Regions from separate parts of the Anaerostipes caccae L1-92 genome, predicted to be linked through region 1. Evidence: riboswitches for the same ligand, from Rfam matches in the RefSeq annotation. Region 1 holds a riboswitch; the other holds the start of a gene.
What was found. A riboswitch is a leader RNA that binds a small molecule or an ion and turns the genes downstream of it on or off. The one in region 1 is predicted to bind ZMP and ZTP.
Positions count from the first base shown of each region.

Region 2: another riboswitch for ZMP and ZTP. It lies ahead of pflA (pyruvate formate-lyase-activating protein); the one in region 1 lies ahead of ANCC_RS12655 (IMP cyclohydrolase).

Region 1 is NZ_AP023027.1:2,588,038-2,597,157, forward strand. Features, by position in the region: gene ANCC_RS12645 (MerR family transcriptional regulator) at 44-775, shown strand; gene ANCC_RS12650 (phosphoribosylaminoimidazolecarboxamide formyltransferase) at 822-2,000, opposite strand; gene ANCC_RS12655 (IMP cyclohydrolase) at 2,010-2,723, opposite strand; ZMP/ZTP riboswitch at 2,838-2,917, opposite strand; gene mgsA (methylglyoxal synthase) at 2,976-3,335, opposite strand; gene ANCC_RS12665 (GH25 family lysozyme) at 3,417-4,787, opposite strand; gene ANCC_RS12670 (type II secretion system protein) at 4,915-5,352, shown strand; gene ANCC_RS12675 (GH25 family lysozyme) at 5,427-6,842, opposite strand; gene sigE (RNA polymerase sporulation sigma factor SigE) at 7,073-7,804, opposite strand; gene ANCC_RS12685 (sigma-E processing peptidase SpoIIGA) at 7,809-8,588, opposite strand; gene ftsZ (cell division protein FtsZ) at 8,728-9,120, opposite strand, start outside.
Region 2 is NZ_AP023027.1:3,282,321-3,291,440, forward strand. Features, by position in the region: gene ANCC_RS16110 (Rossmann-like and DUF2520 domain-containing protein) at 1-409, opposite strand, end outside; gene ANCC_RS16115 (AEC family transporter) at 589-1,527, shown strand; gene ANCC_RS16120 (class I SAM-dependent methyltransferase) at 1,581-2,198, shown strand; gene spoIIR (stage II sporulation protein R) at 2,851-3,453, opposite strand; ZMP/ZTP riboswitch at 3,621-3,705, shown strand; gene pflA (pyruvate formate-lyase-activating protein) at 3,812-4,537, shown strand; gene pflB (formate C-acetyltransferase) at 4,531-6,762, shown strand; gene ANCC_RS16140 (ABC-F family ATP-binding cassette domain-containing protein) at 7,194-8,723, shown strand; gene ANCC_RS16145 (DeoR/GlpR family DNA-binding transcription regulator) at 8,785-9,120, opposite strand, start outside.

The DNA.
Region 1 (9,120 bases):
GCGTGATAGGCTATTCTGTACTTACCAGGAGGAGGAGACCAAGATGAAAACAGTAAGAGAAGTAAGCAGATTAACCGGTATCAGTGTGCGCACTCTCCACTATTATGACGAGATCGGACTTTTATGTCCCGACCGTGTCACGGAGGCTGGCTACCGGCTGTACGGCACCAAAGCTTTGGAACGCCTTCAACATATTTTACTGTTCCGGGAACTTGAATTCTCTTTAAAGGACATCAGAGAGATCCTGGACCGTCCGGATTTTGACCGCCAAAAAGCATTAGATCAGCAGATACAGCTTTTGAGGCTTAAAAAGGACCGGCTGGAACATCTGATCGACTTCGCTCTTGGAATTCAAAAGTTAGGAGTGGAATCATTGAATTATCAGACATTGAACAAAGAAACGCTGGAAAGCTATAAATCCGAGGCCAGAAAAAGCTGGGGCGGTACCGATGCTTTCCGTGAATATGAGCAGAAAGCAAAAACTTATACAGAGGAGGACTGGAAGGTCATGAATACCAAGTTTATGGCAAACTTTGCGGAATTTGGCCGTCTCATAAACGAAGACCCGGCCTCCGAACCGGTGATGCACCAGGTTGAGCTCCTCAAACAGTCTATTACGGATCAATATTATACCTGTACAGACGATATTCTGGCCTCTCTGGGCGAAATGTACGTCTGTGATGACAGGATGAAAGAGTCTATAGACCGTGCCGGCGGAGAGGGAACCGCCCGCTTCGTCTCAAAGGCCATTCATATTTACTGCCAGACCCTATAATACAGAAGGAGAGAAACCTGCTTGATTTCTCTCCTTCTTATATCTTCTAATGATGGAATAAACGGATTCCCGTAAAACACATCACCATGTTATATTTATTGCATGTGGCAATGACATGGTCATCTCTGATGGAGCCTCCCGGCTCAGCCACATAAGAAACGCCGCTTTTGTGTGCCCTTTCGATATTATCGCCAAACGGGAAAAACGCATCTGATCCCAATGCCACACCCGTCATCTGATCCAGCCATTCACGCTTTTCTTCTCTCGTAAACACTTCCGGTTTTACTTTAAAGATATTTTCCCAAGCCCCGTCGGCTAAAACATCCATATAGTCGTCTCCGATATACAAGTCAATGGCATTGTCACGGTCCGCACGTCGGATACCGTCCACGAACTCAAGTCCCATGACTTTCGGAGCCTGGCGCAGATACCAGTTGTCCGCTTTCTGTCCTGCCAGACGGGTACAGTGGATTCTGGACTGCTGTCCCGCACCGATGCCGATGGCCTGTCCGCCCTTTGCGTAGCATACGGAATTAGACTGGGTATACTTTAATGTGATCATTGCAATCGCCAGGTCAATTTTAGCAGAGTCAGGCAGTTCCTTATTCTCTGTCACGATATCGTTAAAGAAATCCTTGTCAATGTTCAGTTCATTTCTGCCCTGCTCAAAAGTAACACCGAACACTTCCTTGCGCTCTACCGGAGCCGGCACATAATCCGGATCAATCTCGATCACGTTATAGTTTCCTTTTTTCTTTTCTTTTAAAATTTCAAGAGCGTCTGCGTCATATCCCGGTGCGATAACCCCGTCAGACACCTCTCTTTTTATAATTTTGGCTGTTGCCGCATCACACACATCGGAAAGTGAAATGAAATCTCCGAAGGAAGACATACGGTCAGCCCCCCTCGCCCTGGCATATGCATTGGCAAGAGGAGTAAATTCCATATCCATGTCATCTACCCAGTAAATCTTCTTTTCCACATCAGTCATCGGAAGCCCTACCGCAGCGCCTGCAGGAGAGACGTGCTTAAAGGAAGCTGCCGCCGGAAGCCCGGTCGCTTTTTTTAGTTCCTTCACCAGCTGCCATCCGTTTAATGCATCTAGAAAATTAATATATCCCGGTTTGCCGCTTAACACTTTGATCGGCAGTTCACCGTCTTCCATGTAAATTCTTGACGGCTTCTGATTCGGATTGCATCCGTATTTTAATTCTAATTCCTTCATGGTCTCCTCCTATTGATTCTTGTTCACGATCCTTGTTTCATATTCTCCTGTTTTGATATCAATGTAGCGCACAAACAGAGATACTTTGTTGTCTTCATTCAGGCTTTCCCACACACGGCTTGTAAACGCATCAATATCATCGTCTAAGCCGATTAATTTAGGCTCTCCCTCAAAACTCGGAAGCGGATCTCCGTCCTGCATATAGGTATGAATGAAATGTCCCTCCCCGCTTACCGGATTCTCATAGGCAAATGTATACCGGTTACATGCATCCGGATTACCGTTATTGCTCTTTAAAATAGACATTGCATAGTTGTAGGTTCCGTTTTCCACATGCATAATGCCTGAAATACGCGGAGTATAATTCGGTGCATCCGGCTCAAACTCTCTCGTCCTCAATGCCTGTTCAAATGTCTGCTGTTTATCCATGAGCTCGTAGATCGTATCCGTCTGGTCTCCGTTGGTCACGATTGTTTTATTTCCTAATACCTTGACCGGAGCATAGATGATAAGGCTCGGATCACTCAGCTTTGACGGATCAAAAGCCTGTGTCCGGATACCTTTTCCGTCCTCAATAAACACACGGTTTCTGCTGTTTTCGCTTCTTCCCATGATAAAATATGCAGTCACTGCATAGGCCCCGTTTGGTGACTTCCCGATCACAATTCCTCTTCCAGGGTATGAATTCCCTTTTAACTCGTTTTCTAATGACAACATCTTCATTGTCCTGTATCCTCCTTTTGTATCTGTGTGCAGCTTCGCAGAGAGATTTTTATTCCATACGAAAGGTTCGCAGACCTTTTTTATGTAAAAATAAGCCGCCTGGGCACACTAAATAAAAGTTGCCCAGGCGGCCGGCATTTCTGCTGCCGTGCTCCCCGTGGTTTCTCCACTATCCGCCAGTCGCACAGCTTTCAAAATAAATATACACTATGATCTGTCATTTTTCAAGTCAAAATACTCAGTCCTGACAGTTTAAAACATTTGAATCATCAGTTCTGCCGCCGCAGTGTTGGTGACTGCCGGTACCTTGTGCACATCACAGACACGAAGCAGTGCAGACACGTCCGGCTCATGGGGCTGTGCAGTCAGTGGGTCCCGGAAAAAAACAACCAGTCCGATCTTTCCCTCTGCAATTCTGCCTCCCAGCTGCTGGTCTCCTCCATACGGTCCTGACAAATATTTCTTCACCGGAAGTCCTGTGGCTTCCTCTACCCGTTTTCCGGTTGTACCGGTTGCGACCAAGTCATATTTTGCTAATGTTTCTTTATGCTTCTTTGCAAATTCCACCATCTCGTCTTTTTTCTTGTCATGTGCGATCAATGCAATAATCATATCTTTATCCTCCTGATGTTTAATGACTGTAAGGCTAATCTACACTAAAGAAGCCACTTTTACAAGAGGAATATCTTTAGATCACCGCTTAAGAGATTTTACTTTAGAAAATTTACTGTAAATTTTCTTTTTCTTTACAGTCTGATACGATCTGACTTTAAAATAGTACCTTTTTTTCTTTTTTAACTTGCCTTTTGTGTAAGATGCTTTTTTTGCAGATACAGTTGCTATCCTTTTAAAACCGGAAGACTTTTTCCTGGACATGTAAATCTGATATTTAGACACGCCGGAAATTTTTGACCAGCTTATTTTAATCCCCTTTGATCCGCTCTTCTTCAGCTTCTTTATTTTATTCGTCTTTGGGATCACCGTAATTTTGCAGGAAGCCTTTTTTCCGTTTCCTGTTCTTCCGGTGATAACCGCTGTCCCTACCTTTTTCGCCGTCACTTTGCCTGACGAACTGACCGATGCCACAGACGAACTGGAGCTGGACCACTGAACTGAAGGATATGAGTTCCTAGGTTCTATGTAACTTCTCAGTGTATAGGAGGAACCTTTCTTCAGCGACAGGGATTTTTTATTCAGTTTGATGTTTTTTGCCGGAATGCTGCTGATCAGAAAGTTTATATCCACATTTCCTCTGATGCCGCTGACTATGCCTCTGTCGGTGCACTGCCACATCTGATAGCTGCCTGTATAAGTGCATTTGCTTGCCCACTGGGCAACCCACTTGGAATATTTATTAAATGCAGAACTTGTCAATTTTTCTTTCCACCAGCTTGTATTAGCGTAAATACCTATGTTAGAATATCCGGCTGTCTTTAAAACAGCCTTAAATGCCTCTGCATTTTTACTATATTGATTCTTTGACAGATTACTGATCGAATTAGCTTCCAGATCCATGTATATAGGATAATTCGGTTTATGTCCGGTTAATAATTTTAAAGTAAATCTTGCTTCTGCCTGAGCTTGAGCCGTGTTTTTTGCCTGAGAAAAGATATATACTCCATATGGAATACCCAATCGTTCACACTCTTTTACATTATATTGCCACTGAGTATCTTCGTCATATGTGCTGTTTGCGCACCGGATAACAGCAAAATCAATCCCTGATGCTTTCACCATCTCCCAGTCAATCTTTCCCTGATGCTGACTGACATCTATCCCCTTTTTCACTGCGCCCGGAATCGGATTCCCCAGATCATTGACAAACATGCCGTTGACTTTATTCCAGGCATTTGAATATGGTTTTGAAGCTCTGCTGAAAGACTGTCCGGGATAGATCGGTGTACCGTTTTTGTAACGCCAGCTGTTCTCTGCTCCCTGTCCTTCCTTCTGTTTAGGTTCTGATTGGTTACCGTTTACGAGTACCGGCAGTGCAGCCGACATCAAACTGACAGTCAAAAGTACCGCGAAAACTTTCTTTGCCGCTCTTAAAAAACTTTTCTTCATCCCTGTCCCCTTTCGATAATCCTACATTTGTAGGACTATTATATCACAAGTTGTCCGCCTGTGGGTATAAATTTTCATTCTCCTGTGATATAATTAAAAAAAACAAACGACAAAGGATGGGGTTTATATGAATCGTTTAAGAGGGAACAAAAAAGGATTTACTTTAGTTGAATTAATCGTCGTGCTGGTTATTCTGGCGATCCTGATCGCTTTGCTGGTGCCGACTCTGACCGGGTACATAGACAGAGCCAACAAACGCTCGGCCCATGCGGATTTAAAGCTGATCGCAAACGCTGCTACTTCTGCCTATGCGGAGGTTTATGCTGACAACAACAGTAAAAATGGTGAAGTAATCTATTCTTCGGGAGCCGGCTGGAGCCATGAGCAGGGTACCACCATAGATACCGATTTTAAGGATTCCTTCATGCATTATTTGGGAAGTGACATTGACTTTAGTAAAGTCCAGTATTTATACATCAGCCCGGACCGCCTGACGATTATCTACAAATATAAATCTAAAAACTATACTTATCAGAGATACGATAACACCGTCACCATTAAATAAATCATTCTTTAGTTTCGATATTCAAAAGCAATAAAAAAGATCCTGTTCAGGATCTTTTTTATTGCTTTTTATTCCTATCTTTTTATTGATTTGATTGGACTGTAGCTGCTGTAATACTTGGTTTTTCCAACTGTTTTATAAGAACGTATTTTAAAATAGTAACGTTTGCCTCTCTTCAGTCCTTTTTTGGTAAAACTGAATGTTTTAGCTGATGCAGTTTTTACCCTTTTATATCCGGAAGATTTCTTTTTTGACATATAAATCTGATATTTTGTAGTACCGCTAACTTTTGACCAGGTAACCTTAATGCTTTTCCTTCCCGATTTTTTAAGCTTTTTAATTTTGTTCGTCCTGGGCCGTACCGTAACCTTGCAGACTGCCTTTTTCCCGTTGGATGTCTTCGCTGTGATCGTTGCTTTCCCCACGCCCTTTGCAGTGATCTTTCCCCTGGAAGAAACAGCTGCCACTTTTTTATTGGAACTGGTCCATGTCACCGTTTTGTTGGAAGCATTGGATGGCGCGATTGATTTTTTCAATGTATAGGAAGAACCGTTCTTAAGCTTCAGGCTTGTCTTATTCAGCTTTATTGACGAAACAGATATCGTCTGCAGTGCATTGACGTTCCATGAGCCTATTTTAAAATTCAGATCTACATTCGTACCGATTCCGCTGACCTTTCCAGAATCTGTACACTGCCACATATGATAAGTTCCGCTATAATTACAGTGGTAATTGTACTGTGCAACCCATCTTGGATACTCATTAAAGACAGTACTTGTAAGCTTCTCAGTAAACCAATACTTATTAGCATATACCCCTACATCCTTATATCCAGCATCCGATAATGTATTTATAAAAGTAACCGCGATCTGCCCGAGAATTTTGTTGGACAATCCTTCCTGAACATTATCTTCCATATCGTAATATATCGGATAACATAGCTTTTTCCCCTTTATGCATCGTATTACATATTCTGCTTCTTTTTTGGCATCTGTTATACTCGTTGCGTAAGAGTAAATATAAGCCCCGTAAGGCATTCCAATCCGTTCACATTCAGATGAATTATATGCCCAAGTAGGATCATCCCGATCCGTTGAATTCTTTCTGGATCCTATTTTTAAAATTGCATAATCCACTCCATCTGCCTTAACTTTTTCCCAATCAACTTTTTCATTCCATTTGCTTACATCAATGCCCCTTGCAGTTGCATTTGGAATAGGGTCACCCAGAGAATTTAGGAATACTCCATTTACTTTTGTCCAAGCATTAGCTACCGCTCTGGCTCCTCTGGCCGTCATAGATGGACCTATCGGCTCCTGCTGTTTTACCGGTTTTCCATCTTTAAACCGCCAACTGTTGGCCGGATCATGTTCTTCCGCACTTTTTTCTTCCGCAAAAACAGAAGCATGGTTGATGTAAGAAATTCCAGCAGCCAATACGATTGCTGAAATAAATACTGCAAGTTTATTCTTTACCCCTTTTACTCTCACTTGTCTCCTCCTTTTTCTATGTCAGTAGTATAACATCATTCCGCTCATTTTCAAAACCCAATCACACAGAAAATTTTTCCATGAGTCTTCATGTAAAACAAAGTTTTCCTTACGCATCTGTGGACAGCCCTCGGAGATTTTGTATTTCATAGAGAAGGTCGTAGAACTTTTCTATGAAATGAAAAAGCCGCATCAGGACTTCTCCCATGCGGCATTCTCTTTTTCACTGATCAGACACACCCCATCCGGGACATCTCTCTCTTTAATCTTTTAATAATCTTCTTTTCCAATCTGGATATGTACGACTGGGAGATTCCCATTAAATCGGCAACCTCTTTCTGTGTTTTCTCCTCCCCATCCTTCTGGTTGATGCCGAATCTCAGCTCAATGATCTTTCTCTCCCGGTCAGAGAGGATCTTCATGGCATTCAGCAAAAGCTTCCTGTCCACCTCATGCTCCAGGTCCCTGTAAATAATGTCTTCGTCTGTTCCGAGTATATCCGAGAGCAGAAGTTCATTTCCGTCCCAATCCACATTCAGCGGTTCATCGATGGACACTTCCATCTTCGTCTTGTTATTTCTTCTCAAATACATCAGAATTTCATTCTCAATGCATCTGGAAGCGTAGGTAGCAAGTTTGATCTTTTTGGCCGGATTAAATGTATTGATGGCTTTGATCAGTCCAATCGTCCCAATGGATATTAAATCTTCAACACCGATCCCTGTATTGTCAAATTTCTTTGCTATGTAGACTACAAGCCGCAGATTCCGCTCAATTAATTTTGCCCTGGCTTCCGGCTCCTCCGCTGTCCCGAGCTTATGTATCATCTTCTCCTCTTCCTTTGCTTCCAGAGGAGCCGGCAGAATTTCTGCACCCCCTATGTAGTGGATTTCTTTTCCTTTCGCTAAAAAAGTCCTCTTTTGGCATGTCACATTAAGTTTCAGCACTGTACAACCTCCCATTACTTTATCTGACCAGATCCGGATGGAGCAGTAACTGATAGTGGCCGTCCCGGGAAAGCGGGTGCTCTGACAGTCCTATCAATCCTCTTTCTGCCATCCATGTCTGGCTGCTATTCTTGATTCTGATATTAGCTACAAGAATCCCCATCATCAGGCCGTTTTCCCTGCCAACCGTCCTGTATGGAATCATTCTTATATCTTTTAGCTTATGTTTTTCTATTAAAATGGTTAATGATTCATCTAAATATGGATTCAGTGCCTGTTCCTCCATGACGGAAACCGGGATCTTTTCTATAGGTTCGTATAAAAAATTCCCCGTATCCAAATAGGCAGTGACTCTGACCGTCCTGCCAAGGAGTTCAAATGATACCTGGTATAAGGAATCTTTCTGGCTCCTGATATTTTCCCAGACTGCACAATACAAAAAAGCCAAGAGGAGAAACGCCGCAAAACAGCCGAAAATCCAGATATGGATAGATAAACGGTATTTCACGAAGCTCCACAGTCCGCCCAGCAAGGCTGAGAGTGCAAATAAATATCCGGAACATATCAGACTTTTTCTCAGAGAGAGCGGAAATGCAAGCCAGGAGGTCGCTCCGATGCTTGCCGCGAGAAATCCAAGCTGGACTGCCTGATTTCCTTCCGCCGCCCATGCCGTCAGACACCCGAGTCCGCTTCCGGCCGCTGATGCCAGCAGGATACGCCAGACAGAACTCTGTGATTTCAGCGAACTTCTTAAAATAAGCAGCAGCCCCAGGAGGACCAGCCACTGTTCCAAAAACATCATCAAAAAAAACATAAGCTTATTATAAAAAAAGAGGTGCACGTACTTTGTCAAAAAAGAGAAGTGGCAGATACGTTAATTCTACAAAAAAACCCGTATCCTGCCTTACGGCAAGATACGGGCTTGTCCCACGTTTATTTTATTTTCTTCTGCTCTTTAATAAAAACTCCGGAATCACGATCTTTGAATCATGATCCTCTACACTGGCAGTCTCCTGTTCTTTGCTCCCATATGTAGATTCTGCTGTTTCAGCAGGCTCACTTTTCGGCTGACTGCTGTAGATAGGCTGTCCGGAAAAAACGGGAGGAGGAGTAATGCTTTTCTTCTTAAATCCTGCTCCTCTGGCTCCTGCCTCAGACTGGATCCCCGTGGCAACGATAGTTGCGCTGATCTGGTCACCCATATCAGAGTTGACAGTGCCGAAGATAACGTTGACTTCTTGTCCAGCCGTATCCTTCAAGTACTCTACTGCCTGCTGTGCCTCCAGCATACCCACATCACCTGAGAAATTGACGATGATATCGGTCGCTCC
Region 2 (9,120 bases), 690 kb from region 1:
CAAGGGTAAACAAGGCTTTGGAAAGATCCTCATATGAAGTTTTTTTACTGTTAAATGGAAACATTGGATGGATAGAATAGCCGTAAGCCCCTGCTTCGGTTATTTCAGAGAAAATAGCGGAACTTAAGGAACCGCTGCAGTGACAGATAAACTTTCCCCGGACCGGGAAAGCTCTGATCTGCTCCCACACGCCTTTGATCTGGCCGTCAGGAGCCGTAATGAAAAGAACATCACACATTGATAATAATTTGTCAAATGAATCAAAACTTTGTGTGTGTGCTGCGTCTGCCGCCGCCTGGGCTGAAGCCATGCTGCGGCTGGCATACCCTGCCAGAGGGATGCCGTAATGTACGAAATACCTGCCAAGGGAACAGCCTGCTTTGCCTGCCCCGATAAACCCTGCTTTCATACGGAATAATCACCTGCTTTCCTGAGGTGATGTCCTTTATAAGATTCGTTCACTGGTATGATTTCTCTAAGGAATACCATCCAAGGGTACTATATCACCTCAATTTGGATTTAGCAAGAAAAATTGGCATGTTTGAATTGTTCTTTTTTATTTGCTATAATCTCCCCCGGAGGATACTTATGAATGATTTTATTTTCAGCTTAAATTCGACAGTCCCTATCTTTTTTATGATCTTTCTCGGATGGTTTCTGAAGGAAAAGGGATGGTTTAATGAAAACTTTGTAAACACGGCCAATAAATTTGTCTTTAACGCAGCTCTCCCGGCCCTTTTGTTCCGGGATATTTCCGGCGCCCCGTTGAAACAGGCCTTTGATCTTAAATACTTTCTGTTCTGCATGATCGTCACCACTCTGATGTTTTCCGGCATCTGGATCCTTGCAGAAATTTTCTTAAAAGATAAATCCATGACCGGAGCGTTTGTCCAGGCCTCTTTCCGGGGCAGTGCCGCCATCCTGGGAATCGCCTTCATTGAGAATATTTACGGACACTCCACTATGGGACCGCTGATGATCGTTGCCAGCGTGCCTTTGTATAATATTTTTTCTGTTATCGTCCTGACCGTCAGGGGACCGGGTTCCGGCACAGGCAGTATCAAATCTGCCCTGATCAATATCGCAAAAAACCCGATCATCCTGGGAATCCTTGCTGGACTTCCGTTTTCCTATCTGGCTGTGGATTTTCCTCCGGTCATCGATAAATGCCTAAATCAGCTTTCCGTTACGGCGACGCCGGTGGCGCTGCTCTGTGTCGGCGCAGGTTTTGAAGGCGCAAAGGCTCTGAAGAAAATCCGACCTACGATGGCCGCCGCAGTCATCAAACTTTTTATACTGCCGCTCATCTTTCTTCCCTTGGCCGTTTTTTTCGGTTTCCGGAACGAAGGACTGATCGCAATCCTGATCATGCTCGGCTCGCCGACTACCGTGAGCTGCTATGTAATGGCGAAGGCCATGGACAACGATCATGTGCTGACTTCCAGCATCGTGGTGGCCGCAACCGTACTTTCATCTGTCAGTCTCACATTTTGGGTTTATCTGTTGCGGATGTTTTCGTTTATCTGATATAATCATTGTAAAGAATAATAGAGTAAAATGAAGAAAGAGAGGACGTACCTATGAAAAATGTAAAAGAACGTTCTGCAAAAATTTACGATAAAAAGGCTGAAAAGTATGAAAAGACCATCAGCGGCAGGATGGCGGCTTCTCTGGAGCAGGAGATGATCAAGAAGATCTGTGTCCGAGACAATGATAAAATTCTGGATGTGGGATGCGGGACCGGAGCACTGCTCGCCGGACTCACACGCTGGAGAGATGCTGAAGGGTATGGAGTCGACATCTCCGGAGAAATGATCCGCCGGGCCAGTGAAGATTATCCTGACCTGCATTTTCAGGTAGGCAGCAGTGATGATCTGGATTTTGAGGACAATACATTCCGCATCATAACTGTGTGCAGCGCATTCCATCACTTCCCCAATCAGGCGGAGTTCATCCAGAAAGCGGCCGATCTCCTGACTCCTGGCGGAAGGCTTTACATCGGTGTCGTTGCATTCCCTGAAGTGATCAGGATCACCGGCAACGTGGCGGACAAGCTTCTTCCTTCCTGCAAGGTGAAGCGGCCATCCACCCATGAGATCCTTGGCATGTTCAAGGCAGCGGGGCTCACAAAGTTTCGTGTACATAAGCTGAAAAAACTGCTGATGATCTCTGCTAAGAAACCTTTGCCTGAGGATTAAAAAGTCCAAACATACTGTAAGACACGCTTTAGCGGCGTGTCTTTATTTTTTTCTACATGAGCATTGCCTGGAAGATCAGGATCATAGTAATGCCAAGTGAAATCAGCAGGACTGAACGGTAAAAGTCCTTCATTTCTTTTAGTTTGTCTTTTCTTATTTTTCTCTTCATTCGTAGGTTCTCCTTACATCTGTATTTAATCATTAGACGTTTTGGACAGCATAAAAGTTGTGTCTGTTCCATCATTTGTTTATAGTTCCCGGATGATGCACAATTTATGTCTTTTGCTTTGTTCAAAGAAAAATGAAAGAGGGAATTTCACAGAATTATCCTGTAAAATTCCCTCTTTATTGATATGTAATCGTCTGCAGTTACCGGAGGAGCAGCAGGAAGACCAAAATCATCAGAATCCCTGCTGTTATGAGCAGCAGAGACCTATAAAAATAATTAATCTCCCAGACCGTATGCCTCTTTGAAATCTTTTTCATCCATACCATCTCCTTCACTTTCTGCCCGTCTCAGCCGTGTTGGAAATAAATTGTACTGTTATAAATTTTTAAAACTTTTGTAACTTTATTATACCCTCTTTTGCAACAAATTTCAACGAATAAATTAGTTAATTTTTATGTCTGATTTTTAGTAAATATTACCTGATTACTCCAGCCATTTCAAAAACCAGGGCAGCTTCTCTTTCTTCTTTTCCAGCTTCTCCACTCCTTTTTTTCCTACCTGCTGCTCCAGTTTTTTTCTGGTCTTTTTGTCTTTTGCCGCTTCGCTTTCTTTCGTAATGCAAAGGTCCGGAAACATGACACACCACCAGTTATGTCCACTGGCATTTCCGAGATCGATTCTCAGCGCATCGTAGGTTCCCTCGGGAAACACATAGCTGCCATAGTCCTTTTCGGGAAACTTCTCTCTGGTCAGATAGACTTTGACCGGCAGATCCTTTCCCCTCTTTTGCAGCGTGGACTTTGCCACTTTGGCAATCTCCTTTTTCCGGCTGTTAAGAATTCTCTTTGCATCTTCTTTTGTGTTGGCCTGTTCCATATACGGCTTCAGATATGCCACTACCTGGTCCCTGACCAGGAGTTTTTCTGCCTGGTCTTTCCTGCTGTCACTGTTTGCCCGTATGTGGAACCGCACGACTCCCTGTTTTATTTTCTGATCCGCTCTGCCGTCTTTCTCTTTTGCCCATACCACAGAAAAGATTACCGCGGCGGCAAGGAAAAACATCCAGATGATTGATTTTTTCTTCATACTATGAACATGCCCGGATTTTCTGAATTTTAAACATGAAAACTTTTATCACATACCCGGTAGACAAGCAGGAAACCTCACGTTACGATGAAACCGGCTAAAAATTTCACAAACAATATTTCAATTACGGGGTTGACATTGCGGTGCGATGTATAGTATTTTAAAGTCATAAGTCATATGACTGACGGACAAGTGGAGTTTACCACAGGAAGTATGACAACGAATTTTTAGCCGACCGTCTGGGCACCCTGCCTGGACGTGCGGCTTTTTTTATTCCATTAGGAAAGTCTACGGCTTTCCACGAGCCGCTGATACTCGTATCCCAGGCAGCCAATCAACATTTTTACAGGAGGTTCCTATGATTGTTGGACACATCCATTCCATGGAATCCATGGGATTAGTCGACGGCCCGGGCATCCGCAGCGTAGTTTTTTTCCAGGGCTGTGCCCTTCGGTGTAAATTCTGCCATAACCCTGACACCTGGGAATTTCAGGGCGGCGAAGAGATGACTCCGGAGGCGCTGGTGAAAAGGATTTCCCGCTTCAAGCCCTACTTTAAACAGAACGGCGGAGTGACCTTTTCGGGGGGAGAGCCCCTGATGCAGCCAGAGTTTTTGCTTAAGACTCTGAAACTCTGTAAACAGGAAGGCATCCATACGTGCATTGATACCGCAGGCTTTGGTCAGGGAGATTACGATGAAATTCTTTCATACACAGATCTGGTACTTTTAGATCTCAAGGAAATAACCGGGCCGGCTTACGAGTCTATGACAGGAAGGCCTATGGAGCGGTTCATCGAATTTCTAAAGGCATTGGAACGAAACGGCACGAAACTATGGATACGCCATGTCGTAGTTCCGGGACTTACAGACAGCAAAGAGCACATGCAGGAATTAAAAGAATACATAGACCGCATACCGAACGTAGAAAAGGTAGAGCTTCTCCCCTATCATCTGCTCGGCACCAACAAATATGAGGTAATGAATCTTTCTTACCCGCTCAAAGGAGTTCCGGCAATGGACAAGGAACGCACCAAACAACTTCAGAAAACCTATTTTGATCAATATGGAGGAAAACAATGTTAAAAGAATGGAACGGCTTTAAAGAAGGAAAATGGACAAAGGAAACCAACGTAAGAGACTTTATCCAGAAGAATTATACATTATATGAAGGAGATGACTCTTTCCTGGCAGGTGTTTCAGAAAAAACAGAAAAAGTGTGGAACAAATGCGAAGAACTGCTTTCTGAAGAGACAAAAAAAGGCGGTGTTTTGGATGTAGAGACCAATATTATTTCCGGCATCACTAACTTTGCACCCGGATATATCGACAAAGAAAATGAAATCATTGTAGGTCTTCAGACAGATGCTCCTTTAAAGCGCATCGTAAACTTATACGGCGGCAAGAGAATGGCCCATTCTTCTCTGGAACAGTACGGATACAAACTGAATCCGGAAATAGACCGTCACTTCAATGAATACCGCAAGACACACAACGAAGGTGTCTTTGATGCCTATCCGCAGCGCACAAGGCTTGCAAGGACAGCCGGTCTTCTGACAGGGCTTCCGGATGCCTATGGACGAGGACGTGTGATCGGTGACTACCGCCGTGCTGCCCTCTACGGCATCGATTATCTCGTGGAAGAAAAGAAACGCGATCTGGATGCCTTAGACGGACCGATGAGCGAAGAGCGCATCCGTGCAAGAGAAGAAGTCTCCGAGCAGATCCGTGCTTTAGGAGCAATCAAAGAAATGGCTGCTTCCTACGGAGTGGACATCTCTAAACCTGCATCCAATGCCAAAGAGGCGGTCCAGGCGGTCTATATGGCTTATCTTGCCGGTGTAAAAGAAAACAACGGTGCGGCTACATCCCTTGGACGTACTTCCACTTTCCTTGATATTTATATTCAGCGTGATCTGGAAAACGGCGTGCTGACAGAGAAAGACGCTCAGGAACTGATCGACCAGTTTATTATCAAACTCCGTCTCGTGAGACATTTAAGGACACCGGAGTACGATGAATTATTCGGGGGAGATCCTACCTGGATCACAGAGTCCATCGGCGGTATCGGAATCAACAGCAAACCGCTTGTGACAAAGACCTCCTTCCGTTATCTCCATACACTGTATAATTTGGGAACAGCTCCGGAGCCGAACCTGACCGTGCTTTGGTCTGAAAAGCTTCCGGCCAACTTCAAGAAGTTCTGCTCCAAAGTTTCCATTGACACAGATTCGATCCAGTATGAAAATGACGATGTCATGAGACCGATCTACGGAGATGATTATGCCATTGCCTGCTGTGTGTCTGCCATGAAAGTCGGAAAGCAGACCCAGCTGTTCGGAGCCCGCTGCAACCTTGCCAAGTCCCTGCTGTATGCTATCAACGGCGGCATCGATGAGAAAAAGGGGATTGAAGTCATTCCGGGTATCGAGCCGATCACCGATGAAGTATTGGACTACGAAAAAGTTTGGGCTAACTACAAAAAAGTTCTCGCTTATGTAGCAGAATTATACGTTGATACCGTAAATATCATTCATTATATGCATGACAAATATGCCTACGAGGCGAGCCAGTTTGCACTGCACGATACCAATATGGAGCGTATCGCAGCATACGGCGTGGCAGGTCTTTCCATCGCGGCAGACTCGTTATCAGCAATCAAATATGCCACTGTAAAACCGGTGCGCAACGAAAACGGTGTGGCTGTAGATTTTGAGACTGAAGGAGATTTCCCGAAATACGGCAATGACGATGACCGGGCAGACGACCTGGCTGTCAACACTGTCACTTTATTCTCTGAGGAATTAAAGAAACATCCGATCTACAGAAATGCCATCCATACATTATCTGCACTCACCATCACATCCAATGTTATGTATGGAAAGAAAACGGGCTCCACGCCGGACGGAAGAAAATTAGGGGAGCCTCTTGCTCCTGGTGCAAACCCAATGCACGGACGGGACAACAGCGGCGCTTTAGCCTCTCTGAATTCCGTAGCCAAGATTCCTTACCGCGACGTGTGCCAGGACGGTGTTTCCAACACCTTCTCTATCGTGCCCGAAGCTTTAGGTAAAGATCAGGACCAGAGAGAAGAAAATCTTGCAAACATTCTGGACGGTTACTTTGTGCAGGGCGCTCATCACCTGAATGTCAACGTATTCAACCGTGAGACATTGATTGACGCAATGGAACATCCGGACAAGTATCCGACACTGACGATCCGTGTTTCCGGATATGCGGTAAACTTTAATAAGCTTTCCAGAGAACAGCAGGAAGAAGTTGTAAGAAGAACGTTCCACGAGGGAATGTAGGGCATTTTGCACACGATTTCTGTTCGGCTTTGAATTGCCTCACTACAAGCGTGTGCAAAATGAAATCTCAAAACCCACTCAGAAAATTTTATGAAACAAAAGGAGCAGCCAGCATGGGCTTATATAGATCAGACCAGCCGAGAAGGCGAGTAAACTCTGTACAATTCAGACCGATGAAACATTGTGCAGAGTACGGCGGATTTTATCCGCTTTAAGATTTCATCGGGAGACAGATCCAGAATCATCTGCGGCTGCATGAGCAGTCCTTATTTGGATACCTGTTTTCCCGAAGAATCCCATGCTAAAAGGCTGCGGACAATGTTTTGTCCGCGGCCTTTTGTTGTTTTATAACACACTGACAATACGGCAGAAGGCAGATACAGAAATGTATTTTGTCTTCTGTCTTTTTTATATGAAAGGATCAGATCATCATGAGTTTATTAGATATTAAAGATTTATCACATTCATTCGGTGATAAACAGCTTTTTAAAGAAACAGAATTCCAGCTCAATAAAGGAGAACATATAGGAATTGTCGGTCCAAATGGTGCAGGAAAAAGTACGTTTATCAAAATCTGCACCGGACAGATTACTCCCGACAGCGGACAGATCTTCAGACATCCTGCAGCTTCTTTCGGATGTCTGGATCAATACGCACAGATGAAAGAAAATATAACGATCTCAGATTTCTTAAAATCTGCTTTTCAGTCTCTCTTTATAAAAGAGGAGCAAATGAATCTGCTGTATTCAAAAGCAGCGGCCGGAGATGAAAAAGCCCTCCCTGCCGCCGCACGGCTCCAGGAACAATTAGAGCTCCATGACTTTTATCAGATTGACACCAGGATTGAACAGGCAGCTGCCGGACTGGGACTCCTCACTATCGGTCTTGAATGCCCGGTAGAAAAAATCAGCGGAGGTCAGAGAGCCAGAGTCATCCTCGCTAAACTTTTGCTGGAACAGCCTTCTGTCCTGCTGCTGGATGAACCTACAAACTTTCTGGATAAGGAGCACGTCTCCTGGCTGGCAGACTACCTTTCAGGGCTTCCGAGCGCTTTTCTGGTTGTCTCCCACGACAATGAATTTTTAGAACAGAGTGTCAACCGCGTATGCGATATTCATAACGGCAGACTTACAAAATATTACGGCACCTACTCTGATTTTTTAAAAAAGAAAACGTTTCTTCAGGAAGAATATATCCGACGGTATTCTTTCCAGCAGAAAAAGATTAAAGAAACAGAAGAATTTATCAGAAAAAACATGGCCGGGCGAAAGTCAAAAATGGCCAGAGGACGCAAGAAGCAGCTGAACAGGATGGAACGCATGGAAAATCCAGACGTAACTGAGAACCGACCGTGTTTTAATTTTTCACAGCTTCCGGTGACAAATGCTGACCACCTGTCCGTGAGACATTTGTCTGTGGGGTATCAATATCCGCTTCTCTCCGGCCTTCAATTTTCAGCAAAAGGAGGACAGAAAATTGTGATCACAGGTTTCAACGGAATCGGCAAATCCACCCTTTTGAAAACTCTGACGAATCAGATTCCTGCCTTAGACGGCAGTTTCTCATTTTCAGAACAGGTCACCATCGGATACTTTGAACAGGATCTGATATGGGATGATACAACCAGGACACCGCTACAGATCGTGTCTGACTGTTATCCCTCTCTCCCAATCAAAAAAGTACGGCAGCATCTTGCGCAGTGCGGAATTTCCAGCTGTCATGCCGGACAGGAGATAGGATCATTGAGCGGAGGTGAACAGTGTAAGGTAAAGTTATGCCTGCTGACACTAAAACCATGTAACTTTTTAATTATGGATGAACCCACAAATCACCTGGATGCAGCGGCTAAAGAAGCATTGAAAAATGCATTGAAAGATTTTACAGGAACCGTACTGGTTGTATCTCATGAAGAGAATTTTTACTGCGGCTGGGTGGACAGAATGATACAAATCCAAAAATAATTTTAACCTTGTATTGCTATCCATACATTTCAAAAATCGAGCAGAGATCATACAGGAACTGTCATGCTATGATCTCTGTTCCATATTCTCTCAGCACTTCTCTTATCTCTTCCTGAGGCTCCTTCTCACAGATTATCCCATCCACCTGTGTAAAATCTGTAAAGACATAATTTGCCTGGAAATCAAACTTTTTTGTCTCCATGACCAGATATCTTCTGCGGCTTTTACTGATGGCTTTTTGTTTCATAGCTCCGTCCTCCGGAACATAAGTCGTGACCACATTTCCTTTTACGTCCGCTCCGACGACTCCCATAAAGCAGAGGTCAAACCTGAAGTTCTCCATCATAGAGAGGGTCAGCGAACCCAGAAACCCAATTTGAGACCGATTGAACTCTCC